4 regions of the Xanthomonas prunicola genome follow, and region 2 is predicted to be linked to each of the others. Evidence: predicted binding sites of a transcription regulator. Region 2 holds the regulator's gene; each other region holds the start of a gene.
The links. The regulator FliA, encoded in region 2, starts transcription of late flagellar genes. The targets are predictions, from matches to a motif close to TAAAGTTTNNCNNNCNNNGGCCGATAA.
Positions count from the first base shown of each region.

Region 1: a site for FliA is predicted at 1,451-1,477, ahead of M0D43_RS01690 (methyl-accepting chemotaxis protein). Genes of this name have one in related genera too.
Region 3: a site for FliA is predicted at 1,663-1,689, ahead of M0D43_RS20455 (methyl-accepting chemotaxis protein). Genes of this name have one in related genera too.
Region 4: a site for FliA is predicted at 3,192-3,218, ahead of M0D43_RS08240 (GGDEF domain-containing protein). Genes of this name have one in related genera too.

Region 1 covers NZ_CP096142.1:484,309-488,907, forward strand. The annotation lists gene M0D43_RS01690 (methyl-accepting chemotaxis protein) at 1-1,392, opposite strand, end outside; tRNA gene M0D43_RS01695 (tRNA-Ser) at 2,351-2,443, opposite strand; gene csrA (carbon storage regulator CsrA) at 2,528-2,740, opposite strand; gene alaS (alanine--tRNA ligase) at 2,880-4,599, opposite strand, start outside.
Region 2 covers NZ_CP096142.1:233,570-238,168, forward strand. The annotation lists gene flhF (flagellar biosynthesis GTPase FlhF) at 1-1,283, shown strand, start outside; gene M0D43_RS00750 (MinD/ParA family protein) at 1,270-2,154, shown strand; gene M0D43_RS00755 (RNA polymerase sigma factor FliA) at 2,151-2,918, shown strand; gene cheY (chemotaxis response regulator CheY) at 2,941-3,333, shown strand; gene M0D43_RS00765 (protein phosphatase CheZ) at 3,333-3,959, shown strand; gene M0D43_RS00770 (chemotaxis protein CheA) at 3,962-4,599, shown strand, end outside.
Region 3 covers NZ_CP096142.1:4,807,423-4,812,021, forward strand. The annotation lists gene M0D43_RS20450 (DEAD/DEAH box helicase) at 1-1,367, shown strand, start outside; gene M0D43_RS20455 (methyl-accepting chemotaxis protein) at 1,808-3,496, shown strand; gene M0D43_RS20460 (chemotaxis protein CheW) at 3,507-4,016, shown strand; gene M0D43_RS20465 (sensor domain-containing diguanylate cyclase) at 4,059-4,599, opposite strand, start outside.
Region 4 covers NZ_CP096142.1:1,928,212-1,932,810, reverse strand. The annotation lists gene M0D43_RS08255 (S9 family peptidase) at 1-116, opposite strand, end outside; partial or broken gene M0D43_RS08250 (GAD-like domain-containing protein) at 494-1,934, shown strand; gene M0D43_RS08245 (DUF1615 domain-containing protein) at 1,985-3,076, opposite strand; gene M0D43_RS08240 (GGDEF domain-containing protein) at 3,451-4,599, shown strand, end outside.

The sequences.
Region 1 (4,599 bases), 250 kb from region 2:
GGCGGTGGTCTTGACCACGTCGGCAATGACATCCGCGCCTCGCCGCGCCACCGCAGCCGAGTCTTCGGCCATGCGCCGCGCGGAACCTGCATTCTCGGAATTGGTGCGCACGGTTGCGGCCAGTTGATCGATCGTGCTCGAGGTCTGCGCCACCGCAGCAGACTGCGTGGACACACGGCTGACCAGTTCCTGGTTGCTCACCGAAATATGGTGCGCCTCGCGCTGCACGTTCTGCGCAATGCTCATGGTCTGCAGCATCAAATCGCGCATCCGCTCGGCCGAACGCACCTGGTCGGTGACGTCGGTTGCGTATTTGACCACTTTGTACGGCCGTCCGGAGACATCCAGGATCGGGTTGTAGGAGGCCTGGATCCACACCGCACTGCCATCCTTGCGCAGTCGGCGATAACGTCCCGCATCGAACTGGCCGCTTGCCAGCTTGGCCCAGAACTGCCGGTACTCCTCGGACGCGCGATAGGCCGCATCGACGAACACGCTGTGGTGCTGCCCGATCGCCTCGGCAGCCGGATACCCCATGATTTTCAGGAAGTTTTCGTTTGCACCGAGCACGTTCCCTTTCAGGTCGAACTCGATCACGCCCATCACCTTGTCGATCGCCCGGATGCGCCCGTCCGCATCGGCCGAATCGATCACCTGACGGGTCACGTCGGTGGCGTACTTGACCACCTTGTACGGGCGCCCGTGCTCGTCCAGCACCGGGTTGTAGGACGCCTGGATCCACACCTCTCTGCCGTCCTTGCCGATGCGCCGGTAGCGGCCCGCATCGAAGGCACCGCGCCCAAGCGAATCCCAGAACGCGCGATATGCGGCCGACTGACGCGTCGTCGTATCCACGAACATGCCGTGGTGCTTGCCGCGAATCTCCTCAAGCCGATAGCCCATCACTTGCAAGAAATTCTGGTTGGCCGCGAGCACCGTGCCGTCCAGCGAGAATTCGATGACTGCCATCACCTTGTCGATGGCGTCGATACGCCCTTCGAAATCAGCGGTCTGGCGCACCTGCGCAGTGATGTCGGTGGCGTACTTCACCACGCGATACGCCTTACCGGATCGATCCAGCAACGGGTTGTACGATGCGTTGATCCACACCTCGCGCCCCTGCTTGTCCAAGCGGCAGAAGCGCCCGGCATTGAAGTCGCCGCGACGCAGCGTCTCCCAGAACTGCCGATAGCTTTCGCTGTCGCGATCGGCAGGAGTCACGAACATGCGGTGATGCTGGCCAACCACCTCGTCCAGTCGATACCCCATCAACCCCAGGAAATTCGGGTTCGCATCCAGAATGCGGCCGTCCAGATCGAACTCGATCACCGCCATCACACGATCCACCGCCGTGGCCTTGTGTTGCAGCCCACGGCCGCCGAAAGAGAACACGCGTCCAAGCAGGTGCGATAGGCGCATCACGTCGAAATCCGAGCTTTAATTCACCTATTTAGCGACCCATGCGCCGGTTACTTGACCCCCACCGTGTGCGACATCTCCAAGGCGGTTCAGATGGCGTCATGGAGCGGCGACGCACCCTGATGCGAGGAGCTACCGACACCCGCTCTGAGCCTCTTTGTGGACGACCGACCCCGTGAAACGACAGCACAGCCATGTATGTACCCCCTCCGCGTATGCGCAAGACAGGAAAAGCCAGCAGCGCCCAAGACATCATGGATCCGACGCGCTTCTCTTCCGTCGATCCGTTTCGCTCGATGCGTCATACGGCACGCTTGTGCTCACGCGAGTGGGTGGAGCGTCGTCCAAGGTTGTGTGCATGCCTGCAGGCGCGTGCCACGCGCATGCGGATGTCATGGCACATCGCATGCGTGCGCCGGAACCCGACGGACTTGCAGGACGTAATCAGTCAACACCGCCTGCAACACAACAACGCAGCTCGCAATTGCGATGCAGATGCGCGTAAACGCTTAGCGATCGTTCGTTTCGACGAAGCGAGCAAGCCAAATACCCACGCCGGAAGCCAGGTCTCATTCTTGCGATATGCGCCAGTTCGATGCGCTAAAACTCGTGGCGTGCCGGCGATGTCGCCAAGCTCGAAAGACGACCTCTCCTCAGGCACTGTCGACATGGACCACGCAGGGACTGCGCGCAGCCAGATAGCTGCACACACCGCCGGCTGACACTGAGCGCTTTTAGGAACGCTTCTGCGACGGCGAGCCACTGCCAGCCCGCATCAACGGATCCCGCGGGCGCTCAAGCAATGCTTATGGTTGCAGCGGCCAAGCGCCGATATCAGCCGACCGATATCAGCCGACTTCGTTTACCTAAGGACCGCAGCAATAAAAATAAAAACGCCCGCAAATCAATGATTTGCGGGCGTTCAGAACACTGGCGGAGCGAGAGGGATTCGAACCCTCGATAGAGCTTTTGACCCTATACTCCCTTAGCAGGGGAGCCCCTTCAGCCGCTCGGGCATCGCTCCAGTTTTTTGCTGCCTGCCGCGATGTCCGTGGCAGGCCGCGAAGAATAGCGGGTAAGAGGGGCTAACGTAAACCCTTTACAACGATCAATTCGAAGAATCGTCACCGTGATGTGCGCCGGAAGCGACCGGCTCATCCCCACGCTGGATACGCTGATAGATTTCTTCGCGATGCACAGCGACATCCTTGGGTGCGGTGATACCGATACGCACCTGATTTCCCTTGACGCCGAGAACGGTCACGGTGACCGAGTCGCCGATCATCAAGGTTTCGGCTACCCGGCGAGTGAGGATCAACATTTTGCAAATCTCCTGGAACCGATGGATTTCCCACCGGCATCGACGGCCTCCTGAGTGAGACGCGCCCTACGTAAAGGGAATAGACCAGAAATGGTAGCGGGACATCCTGCTAGCCAGCAAGGCATAGCAGGACAACTGTTCAGCCCAAGTGTTGCTTGACCCAGAGGGGCACACCGTCGAGTGCGGTCGCAAGGGCGGGCCCGTCCTCGCCACCACCCTGGGCGAGATCCGGACGGCCACCGCCCTTGCCGCCGATCTGACTGGCGATATGGCCGAGGAGTTCCCCTGCCTTCACCTTGCCAGTTGGGCTGCCGTTCACGCCAGCGACAAGCGCAACTTTGCCGCCTGAAGCGCCAGCCAGCACGATCACCGAGTCACCGAGCTGTTGCTTCAGGCGATCCATCGCATCACGCAGCGCCTTGGCATCGAAGCCTTCCAGACGCACCGCCACCACCTTGACCCCGGCCACGTCGATCGCACCAGCGCCCAAATCGGCCGTTGCGCCCGACGCCAGCTTGGCCTTAAGCGATTCCAGCTCGCGTTCCAGCCGCTTCTGACGCTCGGCCAATGCGCGCACCTTGTCCACCACCTCGGTCGCGTTGCCGCCGAGCAGAGTGGCGGCCTCAAGCAAGCGACGCTCCTCGTCGGCCACATAGTCCAGCGCGCCCTGCCCGGTCACCGCTTCGATACGGCGCACGCCCGAGGAGACGCCGCCTTCGGAGGTGATCTTGAACAAGCCGATGTCGCCGGTGCGGGTGACATGGGTGCCACCACACAACTCGGTGGAATAGCCGCCCATCTTGAGCACGCGAACGTTTTCGCCATATTTCTCGCCGAACAGCGCCATCGCGCCAAAATCCAGCGCCTCCTGCATCGCCATGTTGTGCACTTCCACGCCATGGTTGGTGCGGACTTCGGCGTTGACCTTGCGCTCGATCACAGCGAGCTCATCGGCGGTGATCGGTTGGAAGTGGGAGAAGTCGAAGCGCAGACGATCCGGCGCGACCAACGAGCCCTTCTGCTGCACATGCGTTCCCAACACTTCGCGCAACGCGGCGTGCAGCAGATGGGTCGCCGAATGGTTGAGGATGGTCTTGCCGCGACGTTGCGCATCGATCCCACCGGCAAGCACATCGCCAAGCGCGAGCGCGCCTTCGCTGATGCGGCCCACATGACCATGAAACTGACCGGCGAACTTCTGCGTGTCGGCGACTTCGATCGACACACCCGGGCCGCTCAGCTTGCCGCTGTCGCCAACCTGACCACCCGACTCAGCATAGAAGGGGGTGCGGTCGGTGAACACGATGACCTCGTCGCCCGCTTCCGCACGTTCGACTGGACGCCCCTGCTTGAGCAGTGCCACGACCTTGAGCGCATCGGCATCGTACGCTTCGTAACCCAGGAACACGGTTGGCGACATACTGGCGACCAGATCGGCCGGCAATGCCACGCCACCGCCGAACTTGCCCGCCGCACGCGCGGTCTCGCGCTGACGCTCCATGGCGAACTCGAAGCCCTCCATGTCCACGCGCATGCCACGCTCGCGTGCGATGTCGGCGGTCAGATCGACTGGGAAACCGTAGGTGTCGTACAACCGGAACGCATCGGCGCCGGGAATGATCTCCTGCGAGCGCGATGCGACCTCGTCGAAGATCTTCATGCCGGCGTCCAGCGTTTCGGCAAAGCGCTCTTCTTCGGCCAACAAGGCGCGCGCGACGATCTCGCGTGCGACCACCAGTTCGGGATAGGCCTCGCCCATCAGTTCGACCAGGGTCGGCACCATCTTGCTGAAAAACGGCTGGCGCACGCCCAGCATCCAGCCATGCCGCAGCGCACGCCGGATGATCCGGCGCAGCACA
Region 2 (4,599 bases):
CGATACGCACCGCCAGCATCCCTTCGCCGGCCGCCCAGGCACTGGCCCACGCGGTTGCCGTCACCACTGCCCCGCGTCAGGAACACGCGCTGTCGGCCGTGCCGGAACAGCTGTTCGCCGACTTTTTGACCACCGCCCCGGTGCAGCGCCCGGCCGTGCAGGCCGCTCCGGCGCAGGCGCTGAGCCCGGTGATGGCGGCGGCGCTCGCCACGCATGCCGGCTACGGCCAGGACGAAGACGACCGCGACGACGAAGCCGACTTCGACCTGGACGACGCGCTGCCGCAGATCCTGCCGCCGGCCGCGTTGCCGCCGATCGTCGTCGCCCCCGCCGCGCTGGCCGCGGTTCCGGTTGCCGCCGCGCCGGCCCCGCAGAACGACGAAGAACTCAAGCAGCTGCGTGGCGAACTGGCGCTGATGCGGCAGATGATCGAGCGCGAAATGAACCGCCTCACCGACGAGCGCCTGCGTGGCTCCCCGGTGCGTGCGCAGGCGCTGGAGCTGATGGACGACTATGGCTTCGATGCCGGCCTGACCCGCGATGTCGCCATGCAGATCCCGGCCGATACCGAATTGCACCGTGGCCGCGGGCTGATGCTGGGACTGCTGTCCAAGCGCCTGCCGGTGGCCCCGATCGACCCGCTGGAACGCGGCGGCGTGATCGCCCTGGTCGGCCCGACCGGTGCCGGCAAGACCACCACCATCGCCAAGCTGGCACAGCGCTTCGCCGCCCAGCACGCCCCGCGCGACGTCGCCCTGGTCACCACCGACACCTTGCGCGTCGGTGGCCGCGAGCAGCTGCACAGCTACGGCCGCCAGCTCGGTATCGCCGTGCACGAGGCCGACAGCGCCGAAAGCCTGCTCGAGCTGCTGGAGCGCCTGCGCGACTACAAGCTGGTGCTGATCGATACCGCCGGCATGGGCCAGCGCGACCGCGCCCTGGCCGCCCAGCTGAACTGGCTACGCGCCGCCCAGCAGGTGACGTCGCTGCTGGTGCTGCCCGCCAACTCCCATTTTGCCGACCTCGACGAGGTCGTGCGCCGCTTCGCCCACGCCAAGCCCCAAGGCGTGGTGCTGACCAAACTCGACGAGACCGGCCGCTTCGGCAGCGCCTTGTCGGTGGTGGTCGACCACCAAATGCCCATCACCTGGGTGACTGACGGACAGCGGGTCCCCGACGACCTGCACCGCGCCAATGCCGCCAGTCTCGTTCTTCGCCTTGAAGATTTGCGGCGCGCTGCCGATAAGCCCTGTACTCCGGAGCACAACCATGCAGTCGCGTGAATACGCCAAGCTGACCAACGCCTTCCCCCTGTCGGCGACCCGTCCCGAGCCCTTGGGCCCGGTGCGCACCATTGCCGTGACCGGCGGCAAGGGTGGCGTGGGGAAAACCAACATCTCTGCCAATCTGGCGGTGGCGCTTGCCGACATGGGCAAACGCACCCTGCTGCTGGACGCCGACCTGGGCCTGGCCAACCTGGACGTGGTCCTGGGCCTGGCGCCCAAGTACACCCTGGCCGACCTGATCGCCGGCCGCTGCACGCTGGATGAAGTGATCATCGAAGGCCCCGGCGGCGTGCTGGTGGTGCCGGCCGCCTCCGGTCGCCGCCACATGGCCGAACTGGCCCCGGCCCAGCACATCGGCCTGGTCAACGTGTTCTCCGAACTGGAACGCGACCTGGACGTGATGGTCATCGACACCGCCGCCGGCATCACCGACAGCGTGTTGACCTTCTGCCAGGCGGCCCAGGACACCGTGGTGGTGGTCTGCGACGAACCGGCCTCGATCACCGACGCCTACGCGCTGATCAAGGTGCTCTCGCGCGAACGCGGCGTGGACCGCCTGCAGATCATCGCCAACATGGTGCGCGACCCCAACGAAGGCCGCCTGCTGTACGACAAGCTCTCGCGCGTGTGCGAAAAGTTCCTGGGCGACGTGTCGCTGAACTATCTCGGCCACGTGCCGCAGGACGACTGGCTACGCCTGTCGGTGCAGCGTCAGCAACCCGTCATCAAGGCCTACCCCGCCAGTCCGTCGGCGCAGGCCATTGCCGAAATCGCACGCCGTACCTCGCGCTGGCAGGCTCCCACCGTGCCGCGCGGCAACGTCGAGTTCTTTGTCGAACGCATCATCCAACGGGGAGTGGCCGCATGAGCACCGCTACCGCAACCACGGCCAGCGCGCAGTACCGCGCCGTGCAGCGCAACAACGCCAACGACGTGGTGACCCAGCACGCGGACCTGGTCCGCCGCATCGCCCACCATCTGGCCGCGCGCCTGCCGGCCAGCGTGGAGGTAGACGACCTGATCCAGGCCGGCATGATCGGCCTGATCGAGGCCTCGCGCAGTTACGACTCCGAACAGGGCGCCTCGTTCGAAACCTATGCCTCGATCCGCATCCGCGGCTCGATGATCGACGAAATTCGTCGCGGCGACTGGGTGCCGCGCTCGGTGCACCGCCGCGCACGCGATGCCGCCGCCGCCGTGCGCAAGATCGAACAGCACACCGGCCGCGCTGCCGCCGCCACCGAAGTGGCCGCCGCAATGGAGATGCCGCTGCCCGATTACCTGCGTCTGATGGAAGATGCCGCCCGCGGCCAGGTGCTGAGCCTGGAATCGCGCATTGAAGATCACGGCGAGCTGGACACCACCGCCAAAGGCGGCCCCAATCCGCAGCAGATGATGGAGCGTGGCGAATTCGGCCGCGAACTGGGCAAGGCCATCGGCCAGTTGCCCGAGCGCGAGCAGCTGGTGCTGTCGCTGTACTACGAACAAGAATTGAATCTGAAAGAAATCGGCGCCGTGCTCGGTGTCAGCGAATCGCGCGTCTGCCAGATCCACGGCCAGGCGGTGGTGCGTTTGCGGGGCCGCCTCAAAGTCTTCGAACTGGCCGATGCCGGTGTCGAAATTGACGAATAATTTTTCGTGTTAGGAGCTTGATGTGAACAAGAACATGCGGATTTTGATCGTGGACGACTTCTCGACGATGCGACGCATCGTCAAGAATCTGTTGGGCGATCTGGGCTTCACCAATACCGCAGAGGCCGAGGACGGCAACAGCGCATTGGCTGCATTGCGGGCCGGCCCGTTCGATTTCGTGGTCACCGACTGGAACATGCCCGGCATGACCGGCATCGACCTGCTGCGCAACATCCGCGCCGACGCCAAGCTCAAGCACCTGCCGGTGATGATGGTGACCGCCGAAGCCAAGCGCGAGCAGATCATCGAAGCCGCACAGTGCGGCGTGAATGGTTACATCATCAAGCCGTTCACCGCGCAGACGCTGGAAGAGAAGCTGGGCAAGGTGTTCGAACGTCTGGCGGCGACCGCCTGATGAACGCCACCGTGGAAGCCGATGCCGAACGTGCCGCCTTGATCGAGCGCCTGCAACACGCGCTCGATGCACTGGAAAGCGGTGACCAGGTCGCCTGGCGGCGCGAGGTGGATCACCTCGCCGCCCTGCGCACGCGCCCGATGATGCAGAGCCTGAGCCGGCTCGCCCGCGAACTCGGCCAGGCACTGGGCGAACTGCCCACCGTGCCCGAAGAAGCCGGCGAGCTGGACGATGCGTGTTCGCGACTGGACCATGTGGTGGAAATGACCGAAAAGGCCAGCCACCGCACGCTGGATCTGGTCGAAGAATGCCGCGAACTGGCAAACCAGTTGCGCGACGGCGGTCTGAATCAGGACCAGGGCGCGCTGATGGACAAGATGCGACACAACCTGACCGAGCTATCGCTGGCGCAGAGCTACCAGGACCTGAGCGGGCAGATCATCCGTCGCGTGGCCGGCATCGTGCGGCGCGTGCACGAGGGCTTCGGTGCGCTCGGCCTGCCGCCAAAGAACATCGAACCGAAGAAAGACGACGGCGGTCTTGCCGGTCCTGCAGTCAAGGGCCTGGACCGTCATGCGGTGTCGCAAGACGACGCCGACGACCTGCTGTCAGGATTGGGGCTGTAACCATGAGTGCTGTTCCAGACGATATTGCTGCCGATTTCATCGTCGAGGCCCAGGAAATCCTGGATCGCCTCGGCGAACAGCTGGTGTCGCTGGAACAGGCGCCAGAAGAAGCCGACCAGCTCAACGCGGTGTTCCGCGGCTTCCACACGCTCAAGGGCGGCGCCGGCTTTCTGGCGATCAAGCCCATGGTGGAGCTGTGCCACGCCGCCGAAGAAACCCTCGGCATGGCACGGTCGGGCCAGGCGGTGCTGCAGGCGCATCACTTCGATGCCGCGCAGCAGTCGCTGGATTATCTCCAGGCGATGCTGGATGCAATGGGCTCGGGCGAAACCGTGCCGCATGCACCGGCCTCGCTGATTGCGCAGTTCGATGCCAAGAGCGGCCCGCCGGCGGTCAAGGCCGCACCGCAGGCGGCGGCCGCCAAGCCGGTGGCTGCCGCACACGGCGACGATGCGCATGCCCCCGCCCCCAAGGCGGCAGGCAAGGCCGCAGCCAAGAGCGGCGCCGAAGCCGAACAGACCGTGCGCGTGGACACCAAGCGCCTGGACGCCATCGTCAATCTGATCGGCGAACTGGTGCTGTCGCGCAACCGTTTGAAGACCTTGCGTACCCGTCTGCGCGACGAGGAACTGGACCGCGC
Region 3 (4,599 bases), 650 kb from region 2:
CGGCCCTGCAGCGCGAGGGTTACGTCATGACCGGACAGTTCAGTGCGCACGCACAGGCGGAAGAATGGTGCGAGCGTCACCTGCTGGCGCGCATCCATCGCTACACGCTGGGGCGATTGCGCCGCGAGATCGAGCCGGTGTCGCAGCGCGATTACGCGCGCTTTCTGTTCGAGTGGCAGCACGTGGACAGCAGCAGTCGCGTGGCCGGGCCGGACGCACTGGCCAGTGTGGTCGGGCAGCTCGAAGGTTTTGAAGCGCCTGCGGTGCTGTGGGAGAGCGAGCTGTTGCCCGCGCGTATGCGCGACTATCAGCCGGCCTGGCTGGACGAGTTATGCACCGCTGGTCGCACGCTCTGGGCACGCTTGCGGCCCGGCGGTGGGCGGAGCGGTGCTGCACTACGCAGCACCCCGATCGTGCTGCTGCCACGGCGCGAAGCGCAGCGCTGGAGCGCACTGGCGCGCGATGCGGACGACGCACCGTTGGGTTCGCGTGCCGAACGCGTCATGCAGGTCCTGCAGCAGCAAGGTGCATTGTTCTTCGACGAAATTGCCGACGCCGCGCACCTGATGAACACTGAGCTGGAAGATGCATTGAGCGAGCTGGTGATGCGCGGCCGTGCGCATTGCGACAGCTATGCCGGCCTGCGCGCGCTGCTGGTGCCGGCGTCCAAGCGACCGTCGGCGCTGTCGCGTCACCGTCGCCGCGCAAGTGCGCTGGGTATTCGCGATGCGGGCCGCTGGGCACCGGTGCGTGCGTTGCCCGACTTGCCGCTTGCCGAAGCCGGCGAGCGCCATCAAGACACACTCGAACACGTCGCGCGCACGTTGCTGCGGCGCTATGGCGTGGTGTGCTGGCGGCTGCTCGAACGCGAGGCCGGGTGGTTGCCGCCGTGGCGCGACTTGCTGCGGATGTATCAACGCTTGGAAGCCCGTGGCGAAATCCGCGGTGGCCGCTTCATCGCTGGGCTGTCCGGCGAGCAGTTCGCCTTGCCCGCTGCGATCGTCGCGCTGCGCCGGGTGCGTGGTCAGCCGCTGGACGGGTGTTGGATCTGCGTCAGCGCCAGCGATCCGAGCAATCTGCTGGGCAGCGTGCTGCCGGGCGAGCGCATCGCACGGGTGCCGGGCAATCGGGTGCTGTTTCAGGATGGGCTGGCTATCGCGGCCTGGAGCGGCGAGCGATTTCAGCCGCTGCAGGAACTGAGCGTCGAGCAGGGTGCACGGGCCTTGCAGATGCTGCAACGCGGACCAGGCGCCGCGCCGGGCACTGCGTTGGAACGCTGGCTGGCGCAAGCACCGGCCAGCGGCGACTGCGCGATGGCTAATACCTTCGGCGGCATCGCGTCTCAGGGTAGCGGGGACGACTACTAGAGGCGCGTCCGTATCGCGGCATTTAGCGTAGCCAACGGCGAGAGAACCCCTACACGCAGGGCGGGTTCCCCACTCCTGCTAGCCGGTCGCGTTCGATCAATCCGTGTTGTTGCAGCGCATGCCGCGTAAAACCTGAGTTAATCGGGGCGATGGATGTCACATTTTTATCTTTGTGTTCGCTACGCGGCGCCATGGTTTGCGCACAAACCTGTCAGGGTTTTCCTACCCACCATGTCAGGTGTCACAAAAACGGAGATGCAAAAACCTGAATAGCCGCTATACACGGGTTTGCGTCTAAAGCGCATTTGTGCATCGCCGATAGACCTATGCGAACGGTTGAAGTGTAGCGGTGTCACCCGCCCACTCCTGCCTCACGGCAAACCGGCATCGGCCCAGCCTCATCGGACTTTTCCGAAACAAGCACACTTGAAGGTATCCCCGTGTTCAACAATCTCAAAGTCGCTACCAAGCTCTACACTGGCTTTAGCGCTGTTCTCGCTATTCTTCTGGTGTTGGCAGGGGTGGCCTATTTCAACGTCACCAAGCTTTCCCAAGCCAATTACTGGAACAACCATACCTACGAAGTGCTGGCCGAGGCGGATGCGGCGCTCAGCAGTCTGATCAATATCGAGACCGGCGCACGCGGCTTCTCGCTGACCGGCGAGGATGCGTTCCTGGCCCCGTACCACACCGGAACGGCGGAATTCGACAAGCATCTGGCCAAGGCGCAGAAGCTGACCTCGGACAATCCCAAGCAGCAGGTTCGTCTGAACGCGGTCAAGGAAGCACAGGCGCAGTGGCTGTCCGAAGCGGTCGAGCCGCAGATCGCGCTACGCCGCAAGATCAATGCCGGAACCGCATCGATGGAGACGATGGTTGCCACGGTGCGCGATTCCAAGGGCAAGGCGTTCATGGATCGCATGCGTGAGGAAATGTCGGAAGTGCGCCGCACCGAAAGCGAGCTGTTGGCCGCGCGCTCGGCCGAAGCCGATCAGCTGCAGTCGCGTACCAACACCATGCTGATCCTGGGCAGCTTGCTGGCCGCTGCGTGTGCGGCGTTGATCGGCTACCTGATCGCGCGTTCGTTGATGCGCGAACTCGGCGGCGAGCCGAGCATGGTGGTCGATGTCGCCACGCGGATTTCGCAGGGCGATCTGACCATGCAGGTGCACACCAAGCAGAACGACACTACCAGCGCAATGGCGGCAATGAAGCTGATGGTCAGCAAGCTGGTGGCGGTGGTGGGCGAGGTCAATTCCAGCGCCGAACTGCTGTCCGGTTCGTCGGAGGAAGTCAGCGCCACGGCGCAATCGTTGAGCCAGGCCGCAGCCGAACAGGCAGCTGGCGTCGAAGAGACCAGCGCCTCGCTGGAACAGATGACCGCCTCGATCGGACAGAACACCGAAAACGCCAAAGTCACCGACAGTCTGGCCACGCAGGCGGCCAAGGAAACCATCGAAGGCGGTGAAGCCGTGGTCGCCACCACCAAGGCGATGAAGCAGATCGCGCAGAAGATCGGCATCATCGACGACATTGCTTACCAGACCAACCTGCTCGCGCTCAATGCGGCCATCGAGGCGGCGCGTGCCGGCGAGCATGGCAAGGGCTTTGCGGTGGTCGCCGCCGAAGTGCGCAAGCTGGCCGAACGCAGCCAGATCGCTGCGCAGGAGATCGGCGAGGTCGCCAGCTCCAGCGTCGAGCTGGCCGACCGTGCCGGCCGGCTGCTGGACACCATCGTGCCAAGCATCAAGCGTACATCGGACCTGGTGCAGGAAATTTCCGCCGCATCGGAAGAGCAGTCGTCCGGCGTCAGCCAGATCAATGCGGCTGTGGTGCAGTTGAGCCAGACCACCCAGCAAAATGCCAGCGCCTCGGAGGAATTGGCTGCCACGGCCGAGGAAATGAGCTCGCAGGCCGAGCAGTTGCAGCAGAGCATGGCGTTCTTCCGGCTCGGCGGGCAGGAGCCGGTCGCCACCGCTCCCCGGCGCGGCAGGGCGGTTCCCACCCGGCCCAACCGTTCCAGCAGCGGGCAGCCGCGCGAACGCAGTGCGCGCAGCTGGCGCGGCAACGCGGCGCCGGCCTATGCCATGGCCGAAGGTCCGGACGAAAGTCAATTCGCACGCTTCTGAGAGAGCATCAATGGACGCACAGACCCCCGATGTGATGCCTGGCGACGCCGACGCGGCGGCCCAGTACCTGACCTTCCAACTGGATGGCGAAACCTTCGCCACCAGCATTCTCGGAATTCGCGAAATCATTCAATACCGCACTCCTACGCCAGTGCCGTCGATGCCCGATTGCGTGCGCGGGGTGATCAATCTGCGTGGCGCAGTGGTGCCGGTGGTCGACTTGCAGTCTCGGCTTGGGCGCGCAGACAGCGCGATCGGCAAACGCAGCTGCATCGTGATTCTGGCCACCGAGCAGGCACAAGGCACGCAGGTGATCGGCGTGCTGGTGGATGCGGTCAACGCAGTGATCGAACTGGCCGATCAGGACATCGAAGCGGCACCCTCATTCGGCACCCATATCCGCCGCGATTTGCTGCGCGGCATGGGCAAGGTGGGCGAGCGCTTCGTGGTCTTGCTGGAGATGGAGCAGGTGCTGCAGGTGGACGAGATCGCCGGAAACGCCGACGCACTGGCGGCCTGAGCTGCAGCGGCGTGGCGGAACGGCCAGCCCTCAGTGCGCCGATCAGTCCTGTAGGTGCCAACCGGCGAAGCGGTGTACGCGGTTGCGGCCATCGCGACGCGCCTGCTGCAGCGCGTGCCGGGCGCGTGCCAGCAAGGTATTGCTGTCGAGCGCAGCATGCGCGGCAACATCCACCAGCCCGGCGCTAATGGTCAACGGGCCGGTGGGCCAGGCTGCGTCTTCCATGGTCCTGCGCACGCCTTCGGCAGCAGCGAGTGCGGCAGATGCAGAGAGTGTCGGCAGCGCCACGCAGAATTGGTCGCAGGCCAGGTGCGCCACGATTGCGGCGGGCGGCAGCTGTGCTTCGAGCACGGCAGCGACCTGCAGCAAGGTGGCATCTGCCGCTGCTGCACCGGCCTGCAATTTTTGTCGTTTGAAGCCGTCCAGTTCGATCAACATGAAGCCCAGCGTGGCGTCTGGCGCTGCGTTGGGCGCGTCTGCAAGCGCATGCAAGGCGTGATCCAGCCCGGCGCGATTCCATAGCCCGGTAAGCACATCGCGCAAGGCATCCAGTTCCACCAGTCGGGCGGCCTGTTGCAGTTCG
Region 4 (4,599 bases), 1.7 Mb from region 2:
TCGGCGCGCGCGTAGTCGGCCTCGGTGACGGCAGGCGCCTGCGCGCTGGCGAGTGCCGGCAGGCAGGCCAGGGCGATGGCGACGAACAGGTGCCGCAACGGCAATGGGGTGGGCATGAAAGTCTCTCCGGGACGAAAGGAGCGCGCAACGCGGTCGGCGCGACCGTCCGATGCTACCCGTCACGTGGGCCGTGCGCCTCTGCCAGAAGTCGTGTTTGCACCTCGGCGACCGACGCGGGGCGGAGCTGTGATCGAGCGGTTGCCAAGCGGATCGCCCCCGGTCCGGCACCGCCACAGCGTGACCGTGGAGGTGCGTCGAGCGCGATGCCCATCGAGGGAGAGAACACCCGTGAACTGCACTTGGGCCGGCGATTGGTCAGCCGCTGACGACGGGAATGTCCCCGCCATGAACTCCGCTTGTCGGCGTCCACACAGGACCATGCGGCACGATCTGGGTTTACCGAACGCACGCAACGTTGACTGGAGGCCGTCTGATGTCATGGTTCCGCCGCTTGGCACTGTCGCCTTTTATCAAGGCGCACCCGCCGCGCAAGACGCAGCCTGCCCCGGCGGATCTGATTGCCGCCTATGCGCCGGTGCTGCCTGCCAGTGTGCTTGCGCTGTGGCGTCAAGAAGGGCTGGGGCTGGGGCACTACGGCAACATGTAGTTCGCGCTGATCGACCCGCGGCAATGGCAGTCGGTGCTGGATCGCTGGATCGTCTCGCCACCTGACGCGGTACGGCGTATTCCGATCGCGCTCACCCCTTTCGGCGCAGCGGTGTACTACCGCAAGCTGACTCCCACCGACGAAGACGTGGCCTCTCTGGACCCGGTCTCGAAAGCGACCAGCGATCTGACCTGGAACCTGGACCACTTCTTCAATCAGTACCTGCGCGACGCCGCATCCTGCGATTGCCTGATTCCATCCGACCTGCTTGCCGCCGCGCACAAGGAGTGCGGCCCGCTCGCGGCGGGTGAGGTCTACCAGATTGATCAGATGGTGGTTTCGATGCAGATGTTGCGGGTCGACAAGGTCGATGCGTTGGCGCTGCACACCCGGCTTCGCGATGTTGTCGACGGGCTCGCAGCCGTCGTCGATGCACCTACGACCCATGGTGACGCATTGCCTACAGCGCAGCGCTCAATGTTCGAGAACATCGTCAACGAGTCACAGTCCAGCAACGCGCTGCAACGCCTGTATTTGTCGTCGTACATCGATTGGCATCGCATGCTGGCGCTCGAACCCAATGGCCAGTATCGCCTGCTGTTCTGGAAAATCGATCATCGCAGTCTTGCACGCACCGATGTGCGTGCGTATGCGGGCCGCTATGCGGTGACGCACACCGAGATTGGCGACGAGCACGTGACGCTGGATATCCGGTCGCGCAGCGACTCCAGTGGTAGCGATGCCAACGATGCGCGGCTGGTGGTCATGCGCTCGGGGACCGACATGTTCCTGCTGCGCAGCGACGAACTGGCAGACATGGCAACGGCCATGGATGGCTCGAAAACGCTGGGCCGCAGCGAGTACTATTTTCGCAAGGTGAGGTTGAGCGATGCATTCGTCGAGGAGCCATCCGGTGGACGCGTTGCGCCGCCGCTTGCCGATCTTCCACGCGCGTTACAGCAACGGGTGACTGCCGAAGCGATCATCGCCACCATCACCCGTGTGGACGACGTCGACCCCGACGCTGAAGACGACGGCGCCGGCACCGTCATGTGCACCCTGGACCGAGGCCAGGGCGATGGGCTGCGCATGAACATGCCGCTGCGCTCGCCGCCAGAGACGGGGCGTGCCCTTGTAGTGCTGGGTCCGGGAGATGCATCCCGCCGCGTGTCGGGTCGGCATCAAGTATCAGCGCGATAGCGATGGCCAGGTGGAACACGGTCCTGTTGTCGGCGATGTGTTGACCAGTCGCCTGAGTGGAGAATGAGATGCCGGTGCGCAGTGCAGGCAGTGCGCGCAGCGCGGCAAGCCAGTCGCTTACTTGCCCATGCAGCGCTTCCAGCGCTCGTTGACCCGCTGCGCAAACCAGGCGGTGGTGAGGGTGCGGGTGATCTTGGGGCTGTCCAGGGTGATGCCGGGCAGCACGGCACGCGGTAGCGCCTTGCCGGCACTGCGCTCGGCCAGCGCGAACACTTGGCGATACAGCGCGGTGTCAGCGAAATCGGCGGTGTTGCCGGCCTCCAGTGCGCGGCGGAGCTCGCGGTCGCTCATCGCCAACTGGTTGCCCAGGCTGCGTGCGGCGCGCTCGGTGCCGCCGGGTGCATCCAGGCTGGCGCCCGGTGTGAGCAGGTCGCCGTCCAGGGCAAGTGCAATCCCGCTGGCCTTGCCCAGCGCGGCCTGGAAGGCGGCATTGCGGCTGGCGTACCAACCGGCATTGAAATCGGCGAAGCGATACAGCAGGGCATCGTAGTTGGCCGGATACCCCAGCAGATGCAGCGTGCCGAACCACAGCCCGCCACGGCGGCTGAAGACCTCATGGCGGATCGAATCGTCGGGCGGGTAGGGATAGCGCTGCGCATGTTGTTCGGCAAACGCAATGCTTACCTGCATCGGCCCGGCGGTATGCACCGGGTTGAACCCGTCGAACAGTCGTGCGCCCAGTGGCACGCTGCCGGTGAAGTCTTCGAAGATGCGGCTCAGTTCCTGCTCGGTGCGCGCCGTCGCGATGCGCGTGGCATAGCTGCGTCCATCTGGCGAATTCAGACGCAAGGCGGCATCGACCATGAAACCGGGGATGTGATGCGCACTGGCGCGGCGGACGATCTCCGCCCGCGAGATCTTCCCCAGGTTGGGCACCACCGGGTTGGCTTGGTAGGTCGACTCCTGCTCGGTCACCGCCAGCACTGCGCAAATCTGCTCGGTGCTGGTATCCAATGCTTGCGAAGACAGCGCCACATACACATCGCTGGCCCAGCCGGCGCGGTCCGGCAAGGTTGCCGGCAGACGCCGCGCGATATCGGCCTTGACCGCATCCGGCGAACGTTGTGGCGCGCGTGGGGCCTGCGTAGCACAGGCCGATAGCAAGGCGATGGCGAGCAGAGCGAGCAGGCGGGGCAGGGGCGATGTCACGGTGTCTCCGGAAGATCGAGGGGCGGCAGCTGCCGTACGGCAGTTTACGCGGTGCGCCCGTGGGAGCTTTCATCTTCCTGGTGCGTCGCCAACGCGCGCATTTCGTCTGCGAGATTCAAGACTGGCACGCCCTTGCCGATAACCAGCTCGACCTCATGCGCGCCGATCACGTGATCGGCTGCGCTGCTCAGTCATCATTGCAATCGTATGACGGCAGGATGGTGGCGCTTTCGCCAGAGGTCTCACTCGATTCCATCGCTGTCCAACCGTGGGAGTGCTTGAGATGCCGCAGCAACCAGCAAGCCGCCACCGGTGCGGAGATGCCCCGACCTTGGCGTACGCACGTTGCGGCCCGTCATCGCCGTGATGGCGCGATGAGCATGCGCGTGGTCCGGTGGCGAAGCTTGCTCGTCGCGTCCGCCTTGCTGTTGATCAGCGCCATGGTGTCGGCGCAGCCCCAGCCGTGGAAGACGATCGAAGCGGCAACCATCGACGACCCTGTGGCCGCATTGCAGATCGCCAGAGGCGCACTGCAGCGGGCCCTTCGCGATCAGGATGTGGATGCCGAGTTCTGGGCCTTGCTGGCGCAGGCACGCGTACTCATTTCATTGGAAGACAGCGAACGCCGCCAAGTCGTGCTTGCGCAAGCGCGTGGAAGGATCGACCAGTTGCACGGCAGCGCCACGCAAGCGCAGCTGTGGCTGGACATCGTGCAGGCGCTCAGCGATGTGCGCGAAAACCCCAATCGTGTGATGGTGGCGCGCCTGGAAGCGCTGCGCCAACGCGCACGCGCGCTGAGCCGCAACGATCTGTTGTGCGAAGTCGAGGCGGTCGACATGTGGAGCATGCTCGCTTCCGGCAGCAGCGATGAATCCTGGAGCGCGGCGCAGGCCAGTTACCAATGTGCGGCGCGCGAAAACATCCTGGGACTGGAGCTGGATGCGTTGACCCAACTCGGGTCGTTGGCCAGCCGCGTCGGTGGCCGCTCCGCTGAAGACAATGAAACCGAAGACTACCTGCAACGCGCGCTCTCGCGCCTGCATGATCAGCCTGCACGCTTCCAGCGCAGCCTGATCGAATACGAGTTCGGTACGTTGCTGGCAGCACGTCAACCCGAAGCGGCGCTGCTGCATTTCAGGCGCGCGCTGGCGCTCAGCCGCGAACTGCGCGACCAGGCCGGCGTGGCTGCAGCGCTGACCAGTGCCAGCGAGGCCCTGATCGAAACCGGCGGCGCGGCCTCCGCCTTGACGATGGCGCGCGAGGCGCTGCCGTTGATGCAGAAGCAAGGCAACATCGGTCGCGTTGCGGCGTGTCATGCTGTGTTGCTGCAGGCCTTGACCGCGTTGAAGGCTGACGATCTGGATGCCGAAATTATCGCTGCCAAGGCCGCAGACGACCCCAACCTGACCTTGAATCGACGCGCGCAATTGGTGGGCGCGATCGCCCAGGCGCTGGCATCGCAAGGCCGCCACGCCGAGGCCTACCAGGAATTGCAACGCGCCAACACACTGCGCGCGCAAAGT